One region of the Pseudomonas sp. GM24 genome, then DNA from elsewhere that is predicted to be linked to it. Evidence: predicted binding sites of a transcription regulator. Region 1 holds the regulator's gene; each other region holds the start of a gene.

Region 1 (5,868 bases):
TGAAGACGCTGGGTCGCATTCTCAATGTGCCGGTGACCCACGTCGATCCGGGCCAATCGCTGGTGCAGGCGCTGGATCCACTGCTGCGCAAACGCGTGGTGCTGATCGATACTGCCGGCCTGCAAGCCAGCGATCCAGCCCTGCGCATGCAGCTCGAAAGTCTGGCCGGGCGTGGCATTCGGTCAAAAAATTATCTGGTCTTGGCAACCACCAGCCAGAAACAGGTTCTAACCGCCGCTTATCACAGTTACAAGCGTTGCGGGCTTGCCGGCTGCATCCTGACTAAACTGGATGAAACGGCCAGCCTTGGCGAAGTGTTGAGCCTGGCGATCAGTCATGAATTGCCGGTCGCGTACCTGACCGATGGCCCACGGATTCCGGATGATTTGCATCTGCCGCGTCGTCATCAACTGGTCAGCCGCGCCGTCAGCGTGCAAATGCAGGAAGAACCCAGCGAAGAAGCCATGGCTGACATGTTCGCTGATATCTATCACAGCCCGACCAAGCAGGTAGGCTGAGGTATTCATGAACAGTTTTTGTACCTACATCGATGGTCTGCCATGCATTGTTCCGGTTGTGAACGCGCAGCCAGTAATGTGGCCTCCGTCTATGCAAGACAAGGTAAAGAAATAACATGGGCAGCATGCATCCCGTACAGGTGATCGCGGTGACCGGCGGCAAAGGTGGCGTCGGCAAGACTAACGTGTCAGTGAACTTGTCGCTGGCGCTGGCAGAGCTTGGCCGTCGGGTCATGCTGCTGGACGCCGACCTCGGTCTGGCGAACGTTGACGTATTGTTGGGGCTGACCCCTAAGCGCACGCTGGCCGACGTCATCGAAGGCCGTTGCGAATTGCGCGACGTGCTGTTGCAAGGCCCCGGTGGCATTCGCATCGTGCCGGCGGCGTCCGGCACGCAGAGCATGGTCCACCTGAGTCCGGCGCAACACGCCGGCCTGATTCAGGCGTTCAGCGACATCGGCGACAATCTCGACGTATTGGTGATCGACACCGCTGCGGGTATTGGTGACTCGGTAGTCAGTTTCGTGCGCGCAGCCCAGGAAGTGTTGCTGGTGGTCTGCGACGAGCCGACGTCCATTACCGACGCCTACGCGCTGATCAAATTGCTCAACCGCGATTACGGCATGAACCGCTTCCGCGTCCTCGCCAACATGGCGCAGAGCCCGCAGGAAGGGCGCAACCTGTTCGCCAAGTTGACCAAGGTCACGGATCGCTTCCTTGACGTGGCCCTACAATATGTCGGCGCCGTGCCTTACGACGAAAGCGTGCGTAAAGCGGTGCAGAAGCAGCGTGCGGTGTATGAAGCCTTCCCGCGTTCCAAGTGCGCACTGGCGTTCAAGGCGATCGCGCAGAAGGTCGACACCTGGCCGCTGCCCGCCAACCCGCGTGGCCACCTTGAGTTTTTCGTCGAGCGCCTCGTGCAGCAAACGGCAGGGCCCGTGCTATGACCGCAAGCGGTATGAACTACTACAAGAAGTCGGCACGTGACGCGCAGTACGAACTGATCGAGCGTTACGCGCCACTGGTCAAACGCATTGCCTACCACTTGCTGGCGCGTTTGCCGGCGAGTGTGCAGGTCGAAGACCTGATCCAGGCCGGAATGATCGGTCTGCTCGAAGTCTCGACCAAATATGACGCCAGCAAAGGCGCCAGTTTTGAAACGTACGCGGGCATTCGAATCCGCGGCGCGATGCTCGACGAAGTGCGCAAAGGGGACTGGGCGCCACGCTCGGTTCACCGCAATACCCGTATGGTCAGTGACGCAATTCGCTCAATTGAAGCTAAAACCGGCCGTGACGCTAAAGATCACGAGGTTGCAGCCGAACTCCAATTGAGTCTCGACGATTACTACGGGATTTTGAATGACACCTTGGGCAGCCGCCTGTTCAGTTTCGACGACCTGCTGCAGGACGGCGAACACGAAGGGCTGCACGAGGATGGCGCGAGTGCTCATCTTGAGCCGTCGCGCGATCTGGAAGATGAACGTTTCCAGGCTGCGTTGGCGGACGCGATTGCCAATTTGCCGGAGCGTGAGCGACTGGTGTTGGCGCTGTACTACGACGAAGAGCTGAACCTCAAGGAAATCGGTGAAGTCCTTGGCGTCAGTGAATCGCGGGTCAGCCAGTTACACAGCCAGTGCGCGGCCCGTTTGCGGGGGCGTTTGGGGGAGTGGCGAGCGCGCTGAAGGCGGTGTGGGGACACTGCGAACGAGGCTGGTGCGGTGATGAACGGCACCGGTCTTGCTCTGTTGTGCTCCAGACAGTCTTCGAGTGCTAAGCCGATTGATTGAAGTGGCGCGTCCAGGTGCTGGGCGCGTTTAAGACTGCTTGGAGGTCGAATTGAACAAAGACATGAAAATCCTCATCGTTGATGACTTCTCAACGATGCGGCGGATCATCAAGAACCTGCTGCGTGATCTTGGGTTCACCAACACCGTCGAGGCTGACGATGGCGTGACTGCCATTCCAGTGCTCAACAGCGGCAGCATCGACTTTCTGGTAACGGACTGGAACATGCCGGGCATGACCGGTATCGACCTGCTGCGCCACGTGCGTGCCGATGAAAAGCTCAAGCACCTGCCAGTGCTGATGGTGACTGCAGAAGCCAAGCGCGAGCAGATCATTGAAGCCGCTCAGGCCGGTGTAAACGGCTACGTAGTCAAACCTTTCACGGCTCAGGCGTTGAAAGACAAAATCGAGAAGATTTTCGAACGCATCGGCTGATGAACGCGCGGGGGAGCTATGGAGCATAACGAATCTTCACAGGGCGATTTCGAGTCGACCCTGAAAAAACACGCGGTCGAACTGGTCGAAAGCCTTGAAAAAGGCAGGTTCGGCGACGCTGTGCAACTGATCCATGAGCTCAATCAGACCCGTGACCGTGGCCTGTACCAGGAAGTGGGCAAGCTCACACGTGAACTGCACAGTGCGATCGTCAACTTCCAGATCGACCCGAACATGCCGCAGGCCGAGGAAGTGTCGCAAATCACCGACGCCACCGAACGCCTGGGCTATGTGGTCAAGCTGACAGAGGCCGCGGCCAACCGCACCATGGATCTGGTGGAAAGCGCCACGCCGGTGGTCAATAGTCTGGCTGATGAAGCCCAGACCTTGAGCGCCGATTGGGGCCGCTTCATGCGTCGCGAGGTCGGGGCTGAAGAGTTCCGTGAACTGGCGCGCCGGGTCGACGGTTTTCTGTCACGCAGCAGCACGGACAACCGTGCGGTGTCGAGCAATCTCAACGACATCCTGCTGGCCCAGGATTACCAGGACCTGACCGGTCAGGTGATCAAGCGTGTGACCCAACTGGTCACCGAAGTCGAAAGCAATTTGCTCAAACTCGTGCTCATGGCCAGTCAGGTCGACCGCTTTGCGGGCATCGAACATGACCGCGCCGCGATGCTTGCAGAAAAAGATCCACAAAAACATCTCTCGCAGGGTGAAGGTCCGCAGATTCATGCCGATAAACGAGAAGACGTTGTGTCCGGTCAGGACGATGTGGACGATTTGTTATCCAGCCTCGGGTTCTAGAGTTTTGGAATTTTAGGTTTTTTGGGTTTTTAGACCTGTAGGAGCACCCCATTAATGAGCTTCGGCGCCGATGAAGAGATCCTTCAGGATTTCCTGGTTGAGGCCGGCGAGATTCTTGAGCAACTGTCCGAACAACTGGTCGAGCTGGAAAGCCGTCCGGATGACGCAGATCTGCTCAACGCAATTTTTCGCGGTTTCCACACTGTAAAAGGGGGCGCCGGCTTCCTTCAGCTCAATGAGCTGGTGGAGTGCTGTCACATCGCCGAAAACGTGTTCGACATCCTGCGCAAGGGTGAGCGTCGCGTTGATGCAGAACTGATGGACGTTGTCCTCGAAGCACTGGACGCGGTGAACAGCATGTTCAGCGAAGTCCGCGAGCGTGCTCCGATCACCGCCGCCACGCCGGAGCTGCTGGCCGCCCTGGCGCGCCTGGCCGAACCGCAAGCGGCGGACGCAGCCCCGGCTTCGCCGGTGGCCGAGATGATCGAAGAACTGGTCGTTGAAGGCGATTCCTCGGGCGACATCACTGATAACGAATTCGAGCAACTGCTGGACTCGCTGAACGCCGTCAAGGCCGAAGCCGAAGCCCCGGCCGCTGCTGCCCCTGCGCAAACGGCCGCTGAAGCCGCGAGCGATGAAATCACCGATGCCGAGTTCGAGTCATTGCTCGATCAGTTGCACGGCAAAGGCCAGTTCGCGGTGGACGCGGTTGCGCCAGTTGCGGCAGCTGCTGCGGCACCGGCCAAGGGCGACAGCTCAGACATCACCGACGACGAATTCGAAGCACTGCTCGATCAGTTGCATGGCAAGGGCAACTTTGCCGTCGATGCGCTGGAGTCGGCGATTGCCTCGGCACCGGCGCCTGCTGCTCCAGCGGCGGCTGCTGCCGGCAGCGATCTGATCAGCGATCACGAGTTCGAATCGCTGCTCGACGAATTGCATGGCAAAGGCAAGTTCACTGACGTTGGTGCCGCGACTGCCGGCGCCGCTTCGACGGTGGCTGCGCCTGCCGCCAAGGCTGCGGCCGCTCCCGCTGCTGCGCCGAAAGCCGCGCCCAAGCCTGAGCCAAAAGCCGAAGCGCCAAAACCGGCTGCCGCTGCTGCACCGGCTCCGGCCCGTGCGCCGGCGACACCGCCACCGGAAAAACCGGCGAGCGAAGCCGAAACCACCGTGCGTGTCGACACGGCACGTCTCGACGAAATCATGAACATGGTCGGCGAGTTGGTGCTGGTGCGTAACCGTCTGGTGCGCCTGGGCCTGAACAGCGGCGATGAAGCCATGCAAAAGGCCGTGTCGAACCTCGACGTGGTCACGGCTGACTTGCAGACCGCGGTGATGAAGACGCGGATGCAGCCGATCAAGAAGGTCTTCGGGCGCTTCCCGCGTCTGGTTCGTGACCTCGCACGTCAGCTGAAGAAAGAGATCAACCTGGAACTGGTGGGTGAAGAAACCGACCTCGACAAAAACCTTGTCGAGGCCCTGGCCGACCCGCTGGTCCACTTGGTGCGCAACGCCGTCGACCACGGCATCGAGTCGCCAGAAGAACGCGAAGCGTCGGGCAAGGCCCGTGGTGGTCGCGTGGTGCTGGCAGCCGAGCAAGAGGGCGACCATATCCTCCTGTCGATTTCCGATGACGGCAAAGGCATGGACCCGAATGTCCTGCGTGCCATCGCGGTAAAACGCGGTGTGATGGACAAGGACGCGGCCGATCGCCTCAGCGATACCGAGTGCTACAACCTGATTTTCGCCCCGGGTTTCTCGACCAAGACCGAGATCTCCGACGTGTCCGGCCGTGGTGTCGGCATGGACGTGGTGAAGACCAAGATTTCCCAGCTCAACGGTTCGATCAACATCTACTCGACCAAGGGCCAGGGCTCGAAGATCGTCATCAAGGTGCCGCTGACCCTCGCGATCATGCCAACCCTGATGGTCATGCTCGGCAATCAGGCGTTTGCGTTCCCGCTGGTCAACGTCAACGAAATCTTCCACCTCGACCTGTCGACCACCAACGTTGTCGACGGCCAGGAAGTGGTGATCGTGCGGGACAAGGCGCTGCCATTGTTCTACCTCAAGCGCTGGCTGGTCAGCTCCGCCGCTCACGAAGAGCAGCGTGAAGGCCACGTGGTGATCCTTTCGGTGGGCACGCAGCGGATCGGCTTTGTCGTCGATCAACTGGTCGGTCAGGAAGAAGTGGTCATCAAGCCATTGGGCAAAATGCTGCAGGGCACTCCGGGCATGTCCGGCGCCACCATTACCGGTGACGGCCGCATCGCGCTGATTCTCGATGTTCCAAGCATGCTCAAGCGTTACGCCGCACGGCG
Region 2 (5,868 bases), on a different contig from region 1:
GATTTTGAAGCTGTCGACCAATTGCTTCAGACGGTTAGCCTGCTGCGACAACGCATCACAATCCTTCAACGTTTCATTGAGGTTGGCGACGCTCTGCTGGTTCAGCAGGTTGATCTGGTTAACGTCGACGTTGAGGGTTTCCACCACGGCGGTCTGCTCTTCGGTCGCCGCTGCCACCGACTGGTTCATCCCGTCGATTTCGCCGATACGCTGGGTCACGCTGACCAGACGCAAACCGGCCTGGTTGGCCACTTCCACGCTCTGCTCGCTGGACGCCTGACTGGCGTTCATCGTGGTCACCGCTTCGCGCGAACCGATCTGCAACGACGTGATCATCTTGTGGATCTCTTCCGCCGACTCCTGGGTGCGATGGGCGAGGTTACGCACCTCGTCCGCCACCACCGCAAAACCACGCCCGGCTTCACCGGCACGCGCAGCTTCGATCGCCGCGTTGAGCGCCAGCAGGTTGGTCTGTTGCGAGATGCCTTTGATCACATCAAGGATGTGGCCGATGTTGTCGGTGCTGGCATTCAGGGTTTCAATCTGCGTGCACGACAGGCTGATTTTCTGCGACAACTCGGTCATCGCTTGAATCGTCTGCTCGACTACCTGACGACCGTCATCAGCCTGCTCGCTGGCGCCGCTCGCGTGTTGCGAAGCATCGGCGGCGTTGCGCGCGATTTCCTGAGTGGCGGCGCCCAACTCGTTGATCGCGGCAGCCACGCTGTTGGTGCGCGCGCTTTGTTCGTCGGAACCGACGATCGAAGCATTGGAAGACGCCATCACGCGCTGCGACAAGTCATGCACATGGCGGGTTGCCGAGGACACTTCGGAAATCGACGCGTGAATCCGTTCAACGAACTGGTTGAATGCGCTGCCCAATTCACCGAATTCGTCTTTGCTCTCAACCACCAGACGACGGGTCAGATCGCCTTCGCCCTGAGCAATGTCCTGCATCGCACGACCCATGGTGGTCAGCGGACGCATCAGGACATTGATCAACAGGCTCAGCAGCAGCGCAATCGCAGCCACAGCAACAAACATCGCGATCAGCGCCGAGGTGCGAAATTGGCTGAGTGCGGCGTAGGCTTTATCGCGATCAATCGACAGACCGATGTACCACTGCGCATTCGGCAGATCGCTCACCGGGGTGAACGACAGAATACGTTCCTGGCCATTGAGCACCACGTTCTGGTTGCCCTTCTCGATGCGCACGCTGGTGTTCGGGTAGATGTCTTTCAGGTTTTTCATGACCTGATCTTTGTCCGGGCTGACGATCACCTGACCGTCGGCGCTGACCAGAAACGCATGGCCAAGGCCACCGAAGTCCACCGAGTTGATGATCTTCACCAGGGTTTCCAGGCTCAGGTCACCACCGACCACGCCAAGCAGCTCGCCGTTCTTTTTCACCGGCATGGCGATGGTTACCACCAACCCGCCAACCGCTGCCATGTACGGCGGCGTCAGCATGGTTTTGTCAGCGATCACGGCTTGTTTGTACCAAGGACGCTGACGCGGGTCGTAGCCGTCCGGCATCTTCGCGTCAGGACGCTGGGTGAACACACCGTTGGCCTGACCGACGTAGGTGAACTGGAAGTTCGAAGTGAACGCTGGTTGATCGACCAGACCCGGGAAGTCCGCGTCCTTGCCCTGATGGGCAACGTTCTGCGCGAGGTTTTCCAGCACCAGAATCCGCCCGCTCATCCAGTTCTGCACGCTGCTGGCGGTCAGGTCACCGGCCTGCTGCACGGAGGACTGAAGGTTCTGGCGAATGGTGTTTCGCTGCAGGTAGTCGTTGTAGAGGGTGAACAGCGCGAACGCCAGGACCACGACGCCCGAGGCGGCCAACAGGATTTTATGGCTGAACTTGAGATTCATTTCATGGGACTTCTTATGCCAAAAGTGGGGATGCGTTCCGGATGCAACATTCCATGTACAGCGCAGGCAGCGTTCTAACGGCTGCTCTGATTTGGTGCACGCATGTCTCACCAGTCTGTCGGCACGTGTCGGAGAAATCTTAGGGTTGAGCGGGAAATGGATGGAGTTTCTGCAGGATTCCCGCCGAACGGCGTGCCAGAGCGTTCGCCCCGATGTTTTTCATGGTTGATGTTCGGGTGGCAGTTGCAAATTTCGTAACCCTTGATGACAATGCGAGTAATTATCATTTGTGACGTTGGCGTTGATGTCCTCACCTGAGTTTGCAGTACAGGCGCTTTACAGTAGTCATCACGGCTGGCTTAACGCTTGGCTGCGCGCGCGGCTGGGCAATGCGGCAGATGCGGCGGATCTGGCGCAGGACACTTTCCTGCGCCTGTTGCAGCGCACCGAACGCCTCGAACTCAAGTCGCCTCGCGCCTTCCTGCGCACGATTGCACGTGGGTTGGTGATCGATCATTGGCGCCGAGAGGAAATCGAACGTGCCTATCTCGAAACGATCGCCCATTTGCCTGAAGCAGAAACACCGAGTGCCGAAGCCCGGGCGCTGGTGATCGAATTGCTGGAGAGCATCGCGCGCATGCTTGAAGGACTGAAGCCGAAAGTGCGTCAGGCCTTTCTGCTGGCGCAGTGCGAAGGTTTAACCCACAAGCAGATCGCCGAACAGATGGGGCTTTCCCTGCGTTCGGTTGAACGTTACGTCGCCGACGCCCTGTATCACTGCTATGTGCTGCGGTATGAAAGCTGATGCCGGTGGATAACGTCTCAGTCGGTCGCCGCGCCGAGCCTCGACAGCACGTAGTCAAACAAGCCATCCATTGGCTGCTGCGCTTGCGCAACAACCATGGCAACCCGCGGTTGAATCGCCAGTGCGAACAGTGGCGCGCCGAACACCATGAGCACGAACTGGCCTGGCAACGGGTGCAGTCGCTGCAAGCCGAGTTGAGCAATAACCTGCGTGCGGTGCCCGGTGCGCAAGTGGCGTTCAACACCCTGGAAAACAGTGCTCAGGGTCTTGGCCGGCGACAGGCCTTGAAGCTGTTGTCTGGCGCATTGCTGATGGGCTCCGCCGCGTGGCTGGCCAAAGACACGGCCGCGTGGCAGCAATGGAGCGCCGATTACGCTACGGCGACGGGCGAGCGGCGCGGCTTTCAGTTGCCGGATGGCACGCGGATCGAACTGAACACCGCGAGTGCAGTGGATCTGGATTACACCGCACAGCAGCGGCTGATCAAACTGACGCGCGGCGAAATTATTGTCACCTGTGGCGGCTCCGACGAGGGCGCGCCGTCTGATCGGCCGCTGCGGATACAAAACCGTCACGGTACTTATGAACCTTTCGATGCCCGATTCATCCTGCGTCAGGAACATGATTGCACTCGGCTCAGCGTCACCCATGGTCAGGTTGCGATCCGCTCCGGCGGCACTTCGGTGGAAGCATTGGCCGGGCAGAGTTATCTGATCGATCACCATCGGGTTCGCCCTGCACCGCCGCTGGCTATGGATGCTGGCGCTTGGGTTGACGGCTTGATCGTCACGCGCAATATGCGTCTTGGTGATTTTCTCAGCGAAGTCAGCCGTTATCGTCAGGGCTTTCTGAGTTGTGCGTCTGACGTTTCCGAGTTGCGTCTGTCCGGCGTATTCCGCCTGGAAGACACCGACAAGCTGTTGGCGATTCTGCCGCAGACGTTGCCGGTGCAATTGCGCTATCGCACGCGTTGGTGGGTGACGCTGGAGCGCGTTGCCTGAAATTATTTTGGCGGGTTTTCGCTGCAGGTCCGGCTTAGTCAGTAAGCACTTCAATTCAAGCGTTTGCGACTTCCTACGGAAACCTACAATGACTGTCCGCGCCACCTGTAAGAACACTCTGAATTTAACTGCAGAATCGGGCCTGTTGCGCCACGCCGTTCGGGCAGCGCTTTTTTCCACGGTGCTGGGCGTTGGTGTGATGCCCGGTTTGAGCATGGCGGATAATCCAGCGGCCAGTGAACTCAGCCATCGCTACAACATTGCAGCGGGCCCGTTGGGTGAGGCGCTGAATCAATTTGCACGTCAGGCTGGCATCACGTTGTCGACGACCCCGCAGCAAACTCAGGGCCGGCAATCGCCGGGCGTACAGGGTGAATATTCGACCGATCAGGCGTTAAGCCATTTGCTTGGTGGCTCCGGTCTGGAAGCGGTCAGCCAGGATGGCAGCAGCTACGTCCTGCGCCCGCTCGCTGAAACCGAAGCGCTGGCCCTGCCAACCACCGATATCAAAGGTTTCGCCCTCGGCAACGCCTTGGGCAGCATGGATGGCTACAACGCCACGCACAGCCAGATCGCCACCAAGACCAGTACGGCGTTGCTGGAAACCTCGCAAAGCGTATCGGTGGTCACTCGCGAACAAATGGATGACCAAGGCTCGCAGACTGTCTCGCAGGCAATGCGTTACACGCCGGGTGTGCTGACCAATCCGTACGGCGCGACCCATCGCTATGACTATGTGGCGATGCGCGGTTTCAACGACGGCTCGGTCGACAACATCTACCTCGACGGCCTCAAGTCGATGGGTGACAGCGGTACTTACAGCACCATGCAAGTCGATCCGTATTTTCTTGAGCGCGTCGACATTCTCAAGGGACCCTCGTCGGTGCTGTACGGTCGCAGTTCGCCTGGCGGCCTGGTGGCGCTGACCAGCAAAAAACCGCTCTACGAGGCTTACCATCAGGTGCAAGCCACGTTCGGCACGCAGGGGCAGCGCGGGGTCGGTTTTGACTTCAGCGGCCCGGTCGATGACGACAAGCGTATTGCCTATCGTCTGACCGGGTTAACGGATCAGTCCGACACGCAATTCGACCACAACAAAGAAAAACGCTTCGCCCTCGCACCGACGTTGAGTATCGATTTCAGTGAAGACACTTCGCTGACGTTGCAGGCGTATCTGCAACACGATCCGGATGGCGGCTACCACGGCGGTGTACCGGCCGACGGCACCATTCATCAGCGCAATGGCAACCGCATCTCGCCACACTTCTTCGAAGGCGAACCGGGCGTCGATGGCTATTCCCGTGATCAGCAATCATTCGGTTATCAATTCGAACATCGCTTCAACGACGTCTTCACCGCTCGCCAGAATTTCCGTTACCTTGATTCCAAAGTAAACATGGATCAGGTCTACGCCTATGGCTGGACCTCGCCGAGCAGCAACGAGCTGAACCGCTATTACACCGGCGGGGATGAGCGTCTGCATGCGTTTATCGTCGACAACATGCTCCAGGCTGAATTTTTCACCGGCGCGACCAAACACACGGTGCTCATGGGCGCCGACTATCAGCGGCGCAAAACCGTGGTCGACTGGACCAGCGGCGGTCTTGCACCGATCAATGCATTCAACCCGGTGTACGGCAACTCGACGGTCGATATGTATGGCGAGACCAGTTACCTGCGGCGTCTGGAGCAGACCGGGGTTTACCTGCAAGACCTGATCGAGATGGACAAGTGGCGCTTCTCGCTGGGCCTGCGTCAGGACTGGGTCGAGACTTCGGACGAAAACCGTATCGCTGAAGCCGGGCGTCCGGTTGACACAGAGATCAATGATCGCCGCACCAAGCTAACTGGCCGTGCGGGTGCGCTGTACCTGTTCGATAACGGACTGGCGCCATACATCAGCTACTCCGAGTCGTTTAACCCGAACTCCTACGCTGACAGCGCCGGCAATCCTTTGGCACCTACCGACGGAACACAGTGGGAAGTCGGTATGAAGTATCAGCCGCCAGGCACTGACAATTTGTTCACCGCGTCGCTGTTCCGCATCGATCAGGAGAATCTGGCGACCAAACTGCCGCAGGAAAACTTCTATCGTGCGGTCGGTGCCGTCCGCTCTCAGGGTCTGGAACTGGAAGCGCACATGCAGTTGACCGATAACCTCAAAGTCCTCGGCAGCTACACCTT
Region 3 (5,868 bases), on a different contig from region 1:
GCCTGGTGCTCGGTCAACTGATTCTGGTCATGCATCCGGGCTTGGGCCTGGAACTGCTGATGCTGGTCGCGCTGTGCTTTGCGCTGTGTCTGGTACCGGTGACGTTGACTCGGCGGATTCACCCGGCGCCCCTGCATCCGGCACCGATGGAACCGCGCTTCTTTATCAAGCGCGTGCCGCAGTCGTTGAGTACGGTGCTCGGTGCCGGTTTGATCATCGGTTCGTTCTATGGTCTGGCGCCGCTGTATGCCTCGCAACAAGGCCTGTCGACCGAGCAAGTCGGTCTGTTCATGGGTAGCTGCATTTTTGCTGGTTTGTTGGTGCAGTGGCCGTTGGGCTGGTTGTCCGATCGTTATGACCGGGCGCTGCTGATTCGCTGCTTTGCCGGGTTCCTGGCGGTGGCGGCGTTGCCGTTGGCGGTGCTGCCGCAGGTGCCGCTGGAGGTGCTGTTCGGGGTTGGCTTCCTGTGCTCACTGGTGCAGTTCTGCCTGTATCCGCTGGCGGTGGCGTTCTCCAATGACCATGTGGAAGGTGATCGGCGGGTGTCGCTGACGGCGATGCTGTTGGTGACTTACGGTGTTGGTGCGAGCATCGGACCGTTGCTGGCGGGCGTGCTGATGAAACTGTTCGGCAGTCAGAGCCTTTATGCGTTCTTCAGCTTCTTCGCGCTGGTGCTGGTGTGGCGGATCCGGCCGAAAGCCGTGACCAATCTGCATCAGGTCGACGACGCGCCGCTGCATCACGTGGCCATGCCCGACAGTATGTCCAGCTCGCCACTGGTGGCGGCCCTCGACCCTCGAGTAGACGAGCAGGTGGTGCAGGAGCAGATGGTGCAGGACCCTTTGCAGGCGCCGACAACGCCTGAGCCAGGGCCAGAGCCTGAACCCGATGCGCAGCCAGAGCTTGCAGCAGAAGCGGAGCCTGATAGTGGCAGTGACAAGCCGGCTCCGGATCTCAGTGGCGGCAGACCTTGAACTGAACAAAACGCATGGCGCATAAAAAAGGGCAGCCCTGGGCTGCCCTTTTTATTGGCCGGACGAATCAGAGATCGTCTTTGTCGAAACGGCGTGCCTCACGTTGCAGCTGATACACAAAACGCTCAACGTTGCGCGCGGCCTGACCACTGATGTTGTGGAAACGCAGGCCGGCGAAGGTGATGTTGAGTTTTTCTTCGAAGTGCAGATAACGCAGTTCAACGGAGGTCGGCTGGTTGCCGAACAGCGGCGGGGCAATCAGGCGGTCATAGACCTGGCCCAGTTGCAGGCGATCAGTGATATCGCCTTCGAAACGCAGCTTGCAGCCGGTCGCGGAGATATCCAGCAGTTTGCCGTTGATCGGCGCCTTGAGCTTTTCTCCGCCCAATTCAACGCTGACCAGATCAGTCAGTTTCAGTGCGGCGCGGAAAGCATTGCGGCGCTGGTGGTAAACCACTTCGGTCGGTAGCTCGCCGGTGTAGAAGCGATCACCGTCGGATTCCTCGATATTCAACGTGCCGGTGCATTCCCAGGCAATGCGCACACCGTCATGAAAGCCTTCGACCTTGAACGGCTCGCCGGCCAGCAGGAAACGTTCGCCGTCACGCGGGATCATCTCGTCCAGCGCGATCGAAGCGCTGTCGCGGTCGACTTTGATCAGATAGCTCTGGAAGCGCTGGCTGCGCTCATGAAAGGTAATGATCAGCGGATCGTGGCTTTCTTGCAGCTGGCGCAGGTTGCTGGAGATTTCCAGTGGCGTGGTGAGCACCTTAGGGGGCTGCGGAGCATCATCCGCGCTGAGGGCGTTGGACACGGTTAATCAATCTCCAGACAAAATATGACGACTAGCCAGCATTTTGCCAGCATGTTCCGCGGGTTGATAGAGCTGGCGCATCAACGGCTCATGCCTGGCTGAGCGGACGCGGTATGGCGGGTTTGGCAAAGGTGCCACTGGCGTTATAAAGCGCTGGCGCTTCACCGCCGGTGAGGATCTTCAGCTGATTGGCCGTGGCGGCCTGCTGGATCTGAATGGACTGGCCATTCTTGACGTTGGCGGCCTGGCATTGAGCGATCAGATCGGTCAATGCATCGCCTTGCGTCAACAGCTGCTCGCCAATGCTCGACTGGCTGGCCAGTTGCACAAGGCCTGTACGATCAGTCGGCAGGTTGAGGCTGGCGAGGATTTCGCTGCGTTTGCGGCCATGCTGTTCAAGCAGAATGATCAATGCCTGTTTGTGCGCCAGAATTTCTTCCAGCAGTGGCATGTCGCGACCGTGCAACGCGAGAGATTCGGTTTGCAGCAACTCCAGCAATTGTTGAGCTGGAGCAAAGTCGTCGTTGATCAGTTGCAATAAATTAGTGTCGTGCATGGCTGGCCTTGGGTATTAAGCGTCCAAAAGCCTCGCGCCGGCAAAGGCCTAGCGCTGGGCTTCGAAGTTGAGCAGTTTGCTGGCTACACGGTTGCTGTCGACTTTATAGCTGCCATCGGCAATCGCGGCTTTCAACTCGGCCACACGGGCTTTGTCGACAGCAGGTTGATCGCGCAGCTTGTCAGTGACCTTCTGCAACTGTTGAGCCTCATTACTGAGGTGTACCGATTCCCCGCTTTTTGCGGTACTGGCCGTTTCGGCCTGGGTATTCAGCGGCGCGGAGGTGCCGGATTCGGCGGTTTCCTTGGCGTTGCTGGTACGTGTACTGCCCGTAAGTGACGAGGAGCTGTTCAAACGGCTGAAATCGATGACCATGATAAAAAACCTCTGGGAATTTGGACGCTTGCCATGTTTTCGGCCATCCCCTGGAAAACTTTAGGCACATTTACAATGAGCCTTGCATGCGCCGGCGCGTGTCCTGCTGCGGCACAGTTTAGGGAACAGCCGGGGCTAGCGCCAGTTTTCTACATCGCCACTTCCACTTGGCCCGGCGCGGTGACTTGCGCCTTGATGACCCGTTGCGAGTTGAGGTTTTTCACCCGGATCTGTTCTTTCAAACCGCCATTGGCCAGCGCTTCACCGGGCATGCGCACGGCGAGCGTGCCGCTGCGCGCAGTGATGACCACTTGATCGCCCTTGCGAATGACTTCGGCCTGTTCCAGATGAACCAGGGTAATGACCTGATCGGCTACCGTTGGTCGGGTCAATTTCTGCCCGATCGCTTCGTCTACCGAGGTCAGAAAGCCTTGGTTGATCGTGCTCACGTCGCGCTCTCGCAGGGTCACGTCCTGTGGCTCGATAATCCCTGCGCGTTTCAGCGGCCGCGTGGTGGTCACAATCTCGCGAAACAGGCGGACTTGAGCGGGCACGAACACGGTCCAGGGCGAGGCGCCCTCACAGCGGACCTTCACGGTAACCCGGCCCAAAGGACGTGCCGGGCTCTCCAGAGTCGCTGTCAATTCCTTGTCGCACATAGGCATGCGCATACGCGGGTCGAGCTGGTTTACTTCGATTTCATAGCGGCCTTCCGTTTGACTGGTAGCCAGATAGTCTTCTACGGTGAATTCAAGAAAGCCCTGAGTGACGCCGATAAGCATGTCAGGCAAGGTAACCGCATCAGCAATGGCAGGGCTGCCAGCAAAAGAGCAGCAAATGGCGCACGCGACACAAAGCCCTCTGCGAAGAGGTGATGTCAGGCGTCGGAAAAATGTCGTTTGAGCGTTCATACGAGTTAAAAAGCAAGCGCCGTGCCGTTTAGCAATGAATGTGCGTCGCAACAACACTTGGCGTTGGTGTAGGAGTCTGGGGCATGGCTGGTGTAATGGATTCGGTGAACCAGCGCACGCAACTGGTAGGGCAGAATCGCCTGGAGCTGTTGTTGTTCCGTCTCGACGGTCAGCAGCTCTATGGAATCAACGTGTTCAAGGTGCGGGAAGTGTTGCAGTGCCCGTCGCTGACGTTGATGCCCAAGTCCAGTCCTGTCGTGTGCGGGGTGGCAAATATCCGGGGGGCGACCATTCCGATCCTTGATCTGGCAATGGCCACCGGTTCCGGAGCGTTGAAAGACAAGAACAACCCGTTCGTGATCATCACGGAGTACAACACCAAGACCCAGGGTTTCCTGGTCCGCTCGGTGGAGCGCATCGTCAACATGAACTGGGAAGAGATTCATCCACCACCCAAGGGCACGGGTCGCGATCATTACTTGACCGCTGTGACTCGGGTGGACAATCAGTTAGTCGAAATCATCGACGTCGAGAAAGTGCTGGCGGAAGTTGCGCCGACACCGGAAGCGATTTCGGTGGGCGTGGTCGATGTCGAGACCCAGACCAAAGCACTGTCGTTGCGTGTCTTGACGGTCGATGACTCATCGGTGGCGCGGAAGCAGGTCACGCGTTGTCTACAGACGATCGGTGTCGAAGTGGTGGCGCTGAACGACGGCAAGCAGGCGCTGGATTACCTGCGCAAGCTGGTCGATGAGGGCAAGAAGCCGGAAGAAGAGTTCCTGATGATGATTTCCGACATCGAGATGCCGGAGATGGACGGGTACACCCTGACGGCGGAAATCCGCGGCGACGCACGCATGCAAAAGCTTCATATCATCCTGCATACTTCGTTGTCGGGGGTATTCAATCAGGCGATGGTCAAGAAAGTCGGTGCCGATGACTTTTTGGCCAAATTCCGTCCTGATGACCTCGCATCCCGGGTAGTCGACCGGATCAAAGCAGCAGATATCAGCTAGGGGCGTTTTGTCCCTGGCGGTCAACACGATTTAAGAGGCGGCATCATTGTCTACGGGTAATTTGGATTTCGAACAGTTCCGGGTCTTCCTGGAAAAAGCCTGTGGCATTCTGCTCGGTGAAAACAAGCAGTACCTGGTCTCGAGCCGTCTCAACAAACTGATGGAGCAGCAAGGCATCAAATCCCTGGGTGAGCTGGTTCAGCGCATCCAGACCCAGCCGCGCAGCGGTTTGCGCGAGCAAGTGGTCGATGCCATGACGACCAACGAAACCCTGTGGTTTCGTGACACCTATCCGTTTGAAGTCTTGAAGAACAAGGTGCTGCCTGAAGCAATCAAGGCCAGCCCCAACCAGCGTCTGCGGATCTGGTCGGCAGCGTGCTCGTCGGGTCAGGAACCGTACTCGCTGTCGATGTCGATCGACGAGTTCGAGCGGTCCAACCTTGGCCAGTTGAAGATGGGCGTGCAGATTGTTGCGACCGACCTGTCCGGCCTCATGCTGACCAACTGCAAGACTGGCGAGTACGACAGCCTGGCCATCGGTCGCGGTTTGTCGCCGGAACGTCTGCAGCGTTACTTCGACCCGAAAGGGCCGGGGCGCTGGGTAATCAAGGCGCCGATCAAGAACCGCGTGGAGTTCCGCTCGTTCAACCTGCTCGACAGCTATGCCGCGCTGGGCAAGTTCGACATCGTGTTCTGCCGCAACGTGTTGATCTACTTCTCTGCCGAAGTGAAGAAAGACATTCTGTTGCGCATTCACAGCACGTTGAAGCCGGGTGGTTATCTGTTCCTTGGCGCTTCCGAAGCGCTGAACGGTTTGCCGGACCATTACCAGATGGTGCAGTGCAGCCCGGGGATTATTTACCAGGCGAAGTGAAGCATGCGGAAAAAAGGGAGCCCTCAAGGGCTCCTTTTTTTTGCCGCATGCTTCACGTAGGAGCTGCCGAAGGCTGCGATCTTTTGATTTTGTTTTTTAAGAACAAGATCAAAAGATCGTCCGATCGCAGCCCGAACCTTCGGCAGCTCCTACAGGGGGAGGTGTTAACAGGAAGAAGCGGCAGAAAAGCGGCATCCGGCGGAAACCGGTTGCCGCTTTTCTGGCATTGCCGCTTTGCCGACTCCCGGCAAAGCCCCGGTTTATGTGGGTTTTGTGGTTTGGCACGGCGCTTGCTAAAGCTCAGTTACGAAAAACCGGTCACCTGAAGGTTCCCGACATGAGCATCAG
Region 4 (5,868 bases), on a different contig from region 1:
TATCAGCGGGCCGGTGCACAAAACCCTGGAAAAGCTCGGGGTCAAGGTCATGACCAACGCGTCGGTCAGCGAAGTGACCGCCGACAGTCTGATCACGGCCGATGGCAATGAGATCAAGGCCAGCCTGAAAGTCTGGGCTGCCGGTATTCGCGCACCAGGTTTCCTCAAGGACATCGACGGTCTGGAAACCAATCGCATTAATCAGCTGCAAGTGCTGCCGACGCTGCAAACCACTCGCGACGAGAACATCTTTGCCTTCGGCGATTGCGCTGCGTGCCCGCAACCAGGCACTGACCGTAACGTGCCGCCACGTGCGCAAGCCGCGCACCAACAGGCGTCGTTGCTGGCCAAGTCGCTGAAGCTGCGCATCGAAGGCAAGACCCTGCCGGAGTACAAGTACACCGACTACGGCTCGCTGATCTCGCTGTCGCGTTTTTCGGCGGTGGGTAACTTGATGGGCAACCTGACCGGCAGCGTGATGCTTGAAGGCTGGCTGGCGCGAATGTTTTACGTGTCGCTGTACCGCATGCACCAGATGGCGCTGTACGGGCCGTTCCGCACGGCGATGCTGATGCTGGGCAGCAAGATTGGCCGTGGCACTGAACCGCGTCTGAAATTGCATTGATGTAAACCTGTGGGAGCGAGCCTGCTCCGGGCGGCGATCCGACGAAAGCGTTCTGTCAGTCGTTATTGATGCGACTGATCTGACGCATTCGCGAGCAGGCTCGCTCCCACATTGTTTTGTGTTGATCGAAAGATCTGTTTCGTACTGTATCCCCCCTCGTTTTCCCCACCTTCGCTTACAAACTCCCCCGCCTGGCGACACAGTCGCGATACACCGCCACCGCCTAATGGCCACACCCGAGCACACCTGCTCAGGCTTTCGTCCTTAACGTGTGGTTGCGTTGTGCAGCCAGGAGAATGTAAATGTCCCGTACTTCGACCCTCGGTAAAAAATCCATTGGCCTGATCGGCGCAGCCTTGGCTGGCGGGCTGATGTTGTCCGGATCGGTGTTTGCCGCCCAGCCACTGGCGCAGGGCTATATAGTCGCTTCGGCCGATACCTCGGTGAAAGCGCCGGAAGGCAAATGCGGTGAAGGCAAATGCGGCGATGCTTCGATGGCCAAGACTGACAGCGATGGTGACGGCAAGGTTTCCCGCGCCGAATTCCTCAAAGTCGCGCCGAAGTCCGACTTCGACAAGATCGACACCAACCATGACGGTTTCATCGACGAGCAAGAGGCCTACAACAACGTAAAGGCCAATTTTGAAGCCAACGGCAAGAAGATGCCAAAAGGTCTGTTCGAGCACCTGAAAGATCAAGACGGCGCCTGATCGGCAGAAAAAAGCCGCGCTTCTCCTGTGAGAAGCGCGGCTTTTTTATGCGTGGTTATTTACAGTTGGAAACGCCGCACCATGCCTTGCAAAGCATTGGCCAGTTGCGACAACTCATGGCTGGAGGCGCTGGTCTGGTCGGCACCGGCGGCAGAACGTACCGACAAATCCCGAATATTCACCAGATTGCGGTCCACTTCCCGCGCGACTTGCGCTTGTTCTTCCGCAGCGCTGGCAATCACCAGATTGCGCTCATGGATCTCATGCACCGACGCGGTAATGGTTTGCAGCGCCTCACCGGCGCGCTCAGCCAAGGCCAGCGTGGTCGTCGCCCGCGCGGTACTGGCCTGCATCGAATCCAGCGCCAGGCTCGAACCGCTGCGCATGCCCTGGACCATCTGCTCGATCTCCTGAGTCGATTGCTGCGTGCGATAAGCCAGCGCGCGTACTTCATCGGCCACTACGGCGAAACCTCGCCCGCTCTCACCGGCCCGCGCCGCTTCAATAGCCGCGTTGAGCGCCAACAGATTGGTCTGCTCGGCGATCGCCCGAATCACGTCGAGTACTTTGCCGATGTCCTGCGATTGGTTGGCCAGTGATTGCACCAACTCACCGGTCTGTTGCACATCGCTGGCCAGTGCGTTGATGGCCGTGGCGGTCTCACTGACACGCACCTGGCCCAGATGCGCCGACTCGCTGGACTGGCGGGTCGCGTCAGAGGTCGACACCGCATTGCGTGCGACCTCTTCCACCGCAGCCGTCATCTGATTGACCGCTGTCGCGGCTTGTTCGATTTCGTGGTTCTGCTGTTGCAGCCCTTGCGTACTGTCGAGTGTTACCGCATTGAGTTCATCGGCAGCGGTCGCCAGTTGCGTGGCTGAACCGCTGATGCCTTGCAGCGTCTCGCGCAGGTTTTGCTGCATGGTCGCCAAGGCTTTGAGCAAACGGCTGACTTCGTCGTTGCCATGAGTTTCGATCGGCCGGGTCAGATCACCCTGCGCGACACTTTCTGCGGCGCTCACGGCACTGCTCAGCGGTCGAACGATGCTGCGCGTGAGCATCATCGCCAGTGCTACCGTGGCCAGCGCGGCCAACGCAATGAACAAACTGACGATCGTGCGCGAGTTTTCGTAGTGCGCAGCGGACTTCTGGCTTTCAGCCGCGACCTGTTTGGCAAACAGGTCTGCCAGGTCGTTGAGTTGTTTGCCGGAGCCATCGACGACAGTTTTCATGTCGACCAACAGCAACTTGGTCAGCTCATCACGCTTGCCTTGCTCGGCAAGGGCGAAGGATTGAGCGATACCGCTGCGATACGCGGCGAAGGTTTTTTTGAACTGGTCGTATAACTGTTGGCCTTCCGGGGTGTTGACCAGTTTGTCGTAGGCGGCGATTTTCTCGCTCAGCTCCTTGTCGCGGGTGTCCATCTGGCTGCGGTAGGTGGCGATATTGTTCGCATCCTGGTCCAGCGCCATGCGCAACGAGATGGTGCGAATGCGCAGCATGATCTCGCGAATCTCGTCGCCGCCACGAATGCTTGGCAGCCACTGATTTTCTACCGCAACTTCACTGTCGCGAATACTCGACATCTGCCCCAGCGCAAACACGCCGAGCAAGGCCACCAACACCGCAATCAGGGCAAATCCCAAGGCAGCCCGGGGAGCAATATTCAACTGACGAAGCAACATGACGCACGCCCTTATTCTTGTATTGGCCAGATTCAAGGGGCGAAAGCCATGGCAGTCCCCTCGTGTTAGCGGGCTATCGGCAGGTTGTATGATGACTTGAAGGGAAATGAGTTTTTGTCGGACAAAAAAATCCCCGTATCTTTCGATACGAGGATTTTTAATATGGTCGGGGTAAGGGGATTCGAACTCCTGACATCCTGCTCCCAAAGCAGGCGCGCTACCGGACTGCGCTATACCCCGGTAAAAAAAAGGCGACCTTTCAAAGATCGCCTTCTTCGATCAGCGCTTTTGGCCTCTGATCTTAAGATTCGATCCCAGCGCTAACTGGTTTCAAAAATGGTGGGTCGTGTGGGATTCGAACCTACGACCAATTGGTTAAAAGCCAACTGCTCTACCAACTGAGCTAACGACCCAAAAATGGTCGGGGTAAGGGGATTCGAACTCCTGACATCCTGCTCCCAAAGCAGGCGCGCTACCGGACTGCGCTATACCCCGGTTTGAAATTGGCTCCGTGACCAGGACTCGAACCTGGGACCCAATGATTAACAGTCATTTGCTCTACCGACTGAGCTATCACGGAACTACATATTTCAATTTACAACGGTGAAACTTGTTGCTTCCAGTCACTCGTTCGCATCGCTGCGTTCGTGTGTCTGAGGCGCGCTATTCTACAACTTAGAACACCTCTGTCAACCCCCTAAATTGCTTTCAAGTTAATGATTTGCAACTTATTTCAGATTTCAACTCAGTGAGCTGAGACCGTCTTGGCGACTGACTGCGGGGCGCACTTTACAAGCCTTTTCCTTTGAGTTCAACAGCCTAACGAAAAAAAAGGCCCCACAAGGTGGGGCCTGCCAATTTTCATTGGCGTTTGGACTTAGTTGAAAACGATTTCGTCGTTCTCAACCACGCCGGTTGCGGTGTCGCCTGGCATGAAGTGACCCGAAAGGATCAATTGCGCCAGCGGGTTTTCGATCCAGCGCTGAATCGCCCGTTTCAACGGACGTGCGCCATACACCGGGTCGTAACCGACAGCGATCAGCTTATCCATCGCTTCCGGGCTGAGTTCCAGCTTCAGCTCACGCTCAGCCAGACGCGTACGCAGGCGACCCAACTGGATCTCGGTGATGCCCGCAATCTGATCCCGCGCCAGTGGCTCGAAGATCACCACTTCGTCGACCCGGTTGATGAACTCCGGACGGAAGTGCGACGTCAGCGCATCCATCACCGCAGCGCGCTGCGCTTCACGATCACCGACCAGCTCCTGGATCTGTACCGACCCCAGGTTCGAGGTCATGACGATCACGGTATTGCGGAAGTCCACCGTACGGCCATGGCTGTCAGTCAGGCGACCGTCCTCAAGCACTTGCAGCAAGATGTTGAACACATCCGGGTGAGCCTTCTCGACTTCGTCCAGCAGGATCACCGAATAAGGCTTGCGACGCACCGCTTCGGTCAGGTAACCGCCCTCTTCATAGCCGACGTATCCCGGTGGCGCACCGATCAGACGCGCCACGGAATGTTTCTCCATGAACTCGGACATGTCGATCCGCACCATCGCCTCTTCCGTATCAAAGAGGAATTCGGCCAGCGCCTTGCACAGTTCGGTTTTACCGACACCGGTCGGGCCGAGGAACATGAACGAACCGCTTGGACGATTCGGATCGGACAACCCGGCACGCGAACGGCGTACAGCGTTAGCGACGGCAACCACCGCTTCTTCCTGGCCGATCACGCGTTTGTGCAACAGGCTTTCCATCTTCATCAGCTTGTCGCGCTCGCCTTCGAGCATTTTCGACACGGGGATGCCGGTCCACTTCGATACAACTTCAGCGATTTCTTCTTCAGTCACTTTGCTGCGCAGCAGTTGGTTTTCGCTCTTGCCGTGCTGATCGACCATTTGCAGGCTACGCTCCAGATCCGGGATCACCCCGTACTGCAACTCGGCCATGCGGTTAAGGTCGCCCTTACGGCGTGCGGCTTCCAGCTCCTGACGCGACTGTTCGATCTTCTGCTGAATCTGCGCAGAACCCTGCACCTCGGCTTTCTCCGAGTTCCAGATTTCTTCCAGGTCCGAGTACTCGCGCTCCAGACGGACGATTTCTTCCTGGAGTTTTTCCAGACGTTTCATCGCCGCTTCGTCGCTTTCTTTCTTCAGCGCCTGGGATTCCACCTTCAACTGAATCAGGCGACGCTCCAGACGATCGAGCACTTCCGGCTTGGAATCGATTTCCATGCGGATACGGCTCGCGGCCTCGTCGATCAGGTCGATGGCCTTGTCCGGCAACTGCCGGTCAGTGATGTAGCGATGGCTGAGCTTGGCCGCGGCGATGATCGCGCCGTCGGTGATCGCCACTTTATGGTGAACCTCGTAACGCTCTTTGAGGCCCCGCAGGATGGCGATGGTGTCTTCTTCGCTTGGCTCATCCACCAATACTTTCTGGAAGCGTCGCTCGAGCGCCGCGTCCTTCTCTATATATTGGCGGTACTCGTTGAGCGTGGTCGCACCGACGCAGTGCAACTCGCCGCGCGCCAGTGCTGGCTTGAGCATGTTGCCGGCGTCCATCGAACCTTCGCCCTTACCGGCGCCGACCATGGTGTGCAGTTCGTCGATGAACAGAATGATCTGCCCTTCCTGCTTCGACAGCTCGTTGAGCAGCGATTTCAGGCGCTCTTCGAACTCACCGCGATACTTGGCACCGGCAATCAACGCGCCCATGTCCAGCGAGAGCAGACGCTTGCCTTTAAGGCCGTCCGGCACTTCGCCATTGATGATGCGCTGCGCCAGGCCTTCGGCGATTGCGGTTTTACCCACGCCGGGCTCGCCGATCAGCACCGGGTTGTTCTT

What was found. Region 1 encodes FliA, which starts transcription of late flagellar genes. Its sites were predicted from a motif close to CTAAAGTTTNNNNNNNNNNNGCCGNTAA; they were not measured.
Region 2: a site for FliA is predicted at 1,994-2,021, ahead of PMI23_RS21910 (methyl-accepting chemotaxis protein). Genes of this name have one in related genera too.
Region 3: a site for FliA is predicted at 2,756-2,783, ahead of flgM (flagellar biosynthesis anti-sigma factor FlgM). Genes of this name have one in related genera too.
Region 4: a site for FliA is predicted at 3,094-3,121, ahead of PMI23_RS08875 (methyl-accepting chemotaxis protein). Genes of this name have one in related genera too.

Annotation. Positions count from the first base shown of each region.
Region 1 covers NZ_AKJR01000174.1:3,159-9,026, forward strand. Annotated here, with positions in the region: gene flhF (flagellar biosynthesis protein FlhF) at 1-518, shown strand, start outside; gene fleN (flagellar synthesis regulator FleN) at 635-1,465, shown strand; gene fliA (RNA polymerase sigma factor FliA) at 1,462-2,202, shown strand; gene PMI23_RS19205 (chemotaxis response regulator CheY) at 2,369-2,740, shown strand; gene PMI23_RS19210 (protein phosphatase CheZ) at 2,759-3,547, shown strand; gene PMI23_RS19215 (chemotaxis protein CheA) at 3,602-5,868, shown strand, end outside.
Region 2 covers NZ_AKJR01000204.1:14,597-20,464, forward strand. Annotated here, with positions in the region: gene PMI23_RS21910 (methyl-accepting chemotaxis protein) at 1-1,878, opposite strand, end outside; gene PMI23_RS21915 (sigma-70 family RNA polymerase sigma factor) at 2,183-2,683, shown strand; gene PMI23_RS21920 (FecR domain-containing protein) at 2,683-3,684, shown strand; gene PMI23_RS21925 (TonB-dependent siderophore receptor) at 3,773-5,868, shown strand, end outside.
Region 3 covers NZ_AKJR01000051.1:6,093-11,960, forward strand. Annotated here, with positions in the region: gene PMI23_RS08495 (MFS transporter) at 1-974, shown strand, start outside; gene PMI23_RS08500 (flagellar brake protein) at 1,042-1,788, opposite strand; gene PMI23_RS08505 (flagella synthesis protein FlgN) at 1,877-2,344, opposite strand; gene flgM (flagellar biosynthesis anti-sigma factor FlgM) at 2,393-2,719, opposite strand; gene flgA (flagellar basal body P-ring formation chaperone FlgA) at 2,869-3,630, opposite strand; gene PMI23_RS08520 (chemotaxis protein CheV) at 3,714-4,646, shown strand; gene cheR (protein-glutamate O-methyltransferase CheR) at 4,693-5,520, shown strand; gene flgB (flagellar basal body rod protein FlgB) at 5,858-5,868, shown strand, end outside.
Region 4 covers NZ_AKJR01000055.1:9,840-15,707, forward strand. Annotated here, with positions in the region: gene PMI23_RS08865 (NAD(P)/FAD-dependent oxidoreductase) at 1-625, shown strand, start outside; gene PMI23_RS08870 (HvfA family oxazolone/thioamide-modified RiPP metallophore) at 928-1,335, shown strand; gene PMI23_RS08875 (methyl-accepting chemotaxis protein) at 1,395-3,020, opposite strand; tRNA gene PMI23_RS08880 (tRNA-Pro) at 3,184-3,260, opposite strand; tRNA gene PMI23_RS08885 (tRNA-Lys) at 3,358-3,433, opposite strand; tRNA gene PMI23_RS08890 (tRNA-Pro) at 3,439-3,515, opposite strand; tRNA gene PMI23_RS08895 (tRNA-Asn) at 3,525-3,600, opposite strand; gene clpB (ATP-dependent chaperone ClpB) at 3,898-5,868, opposite strand, start outside.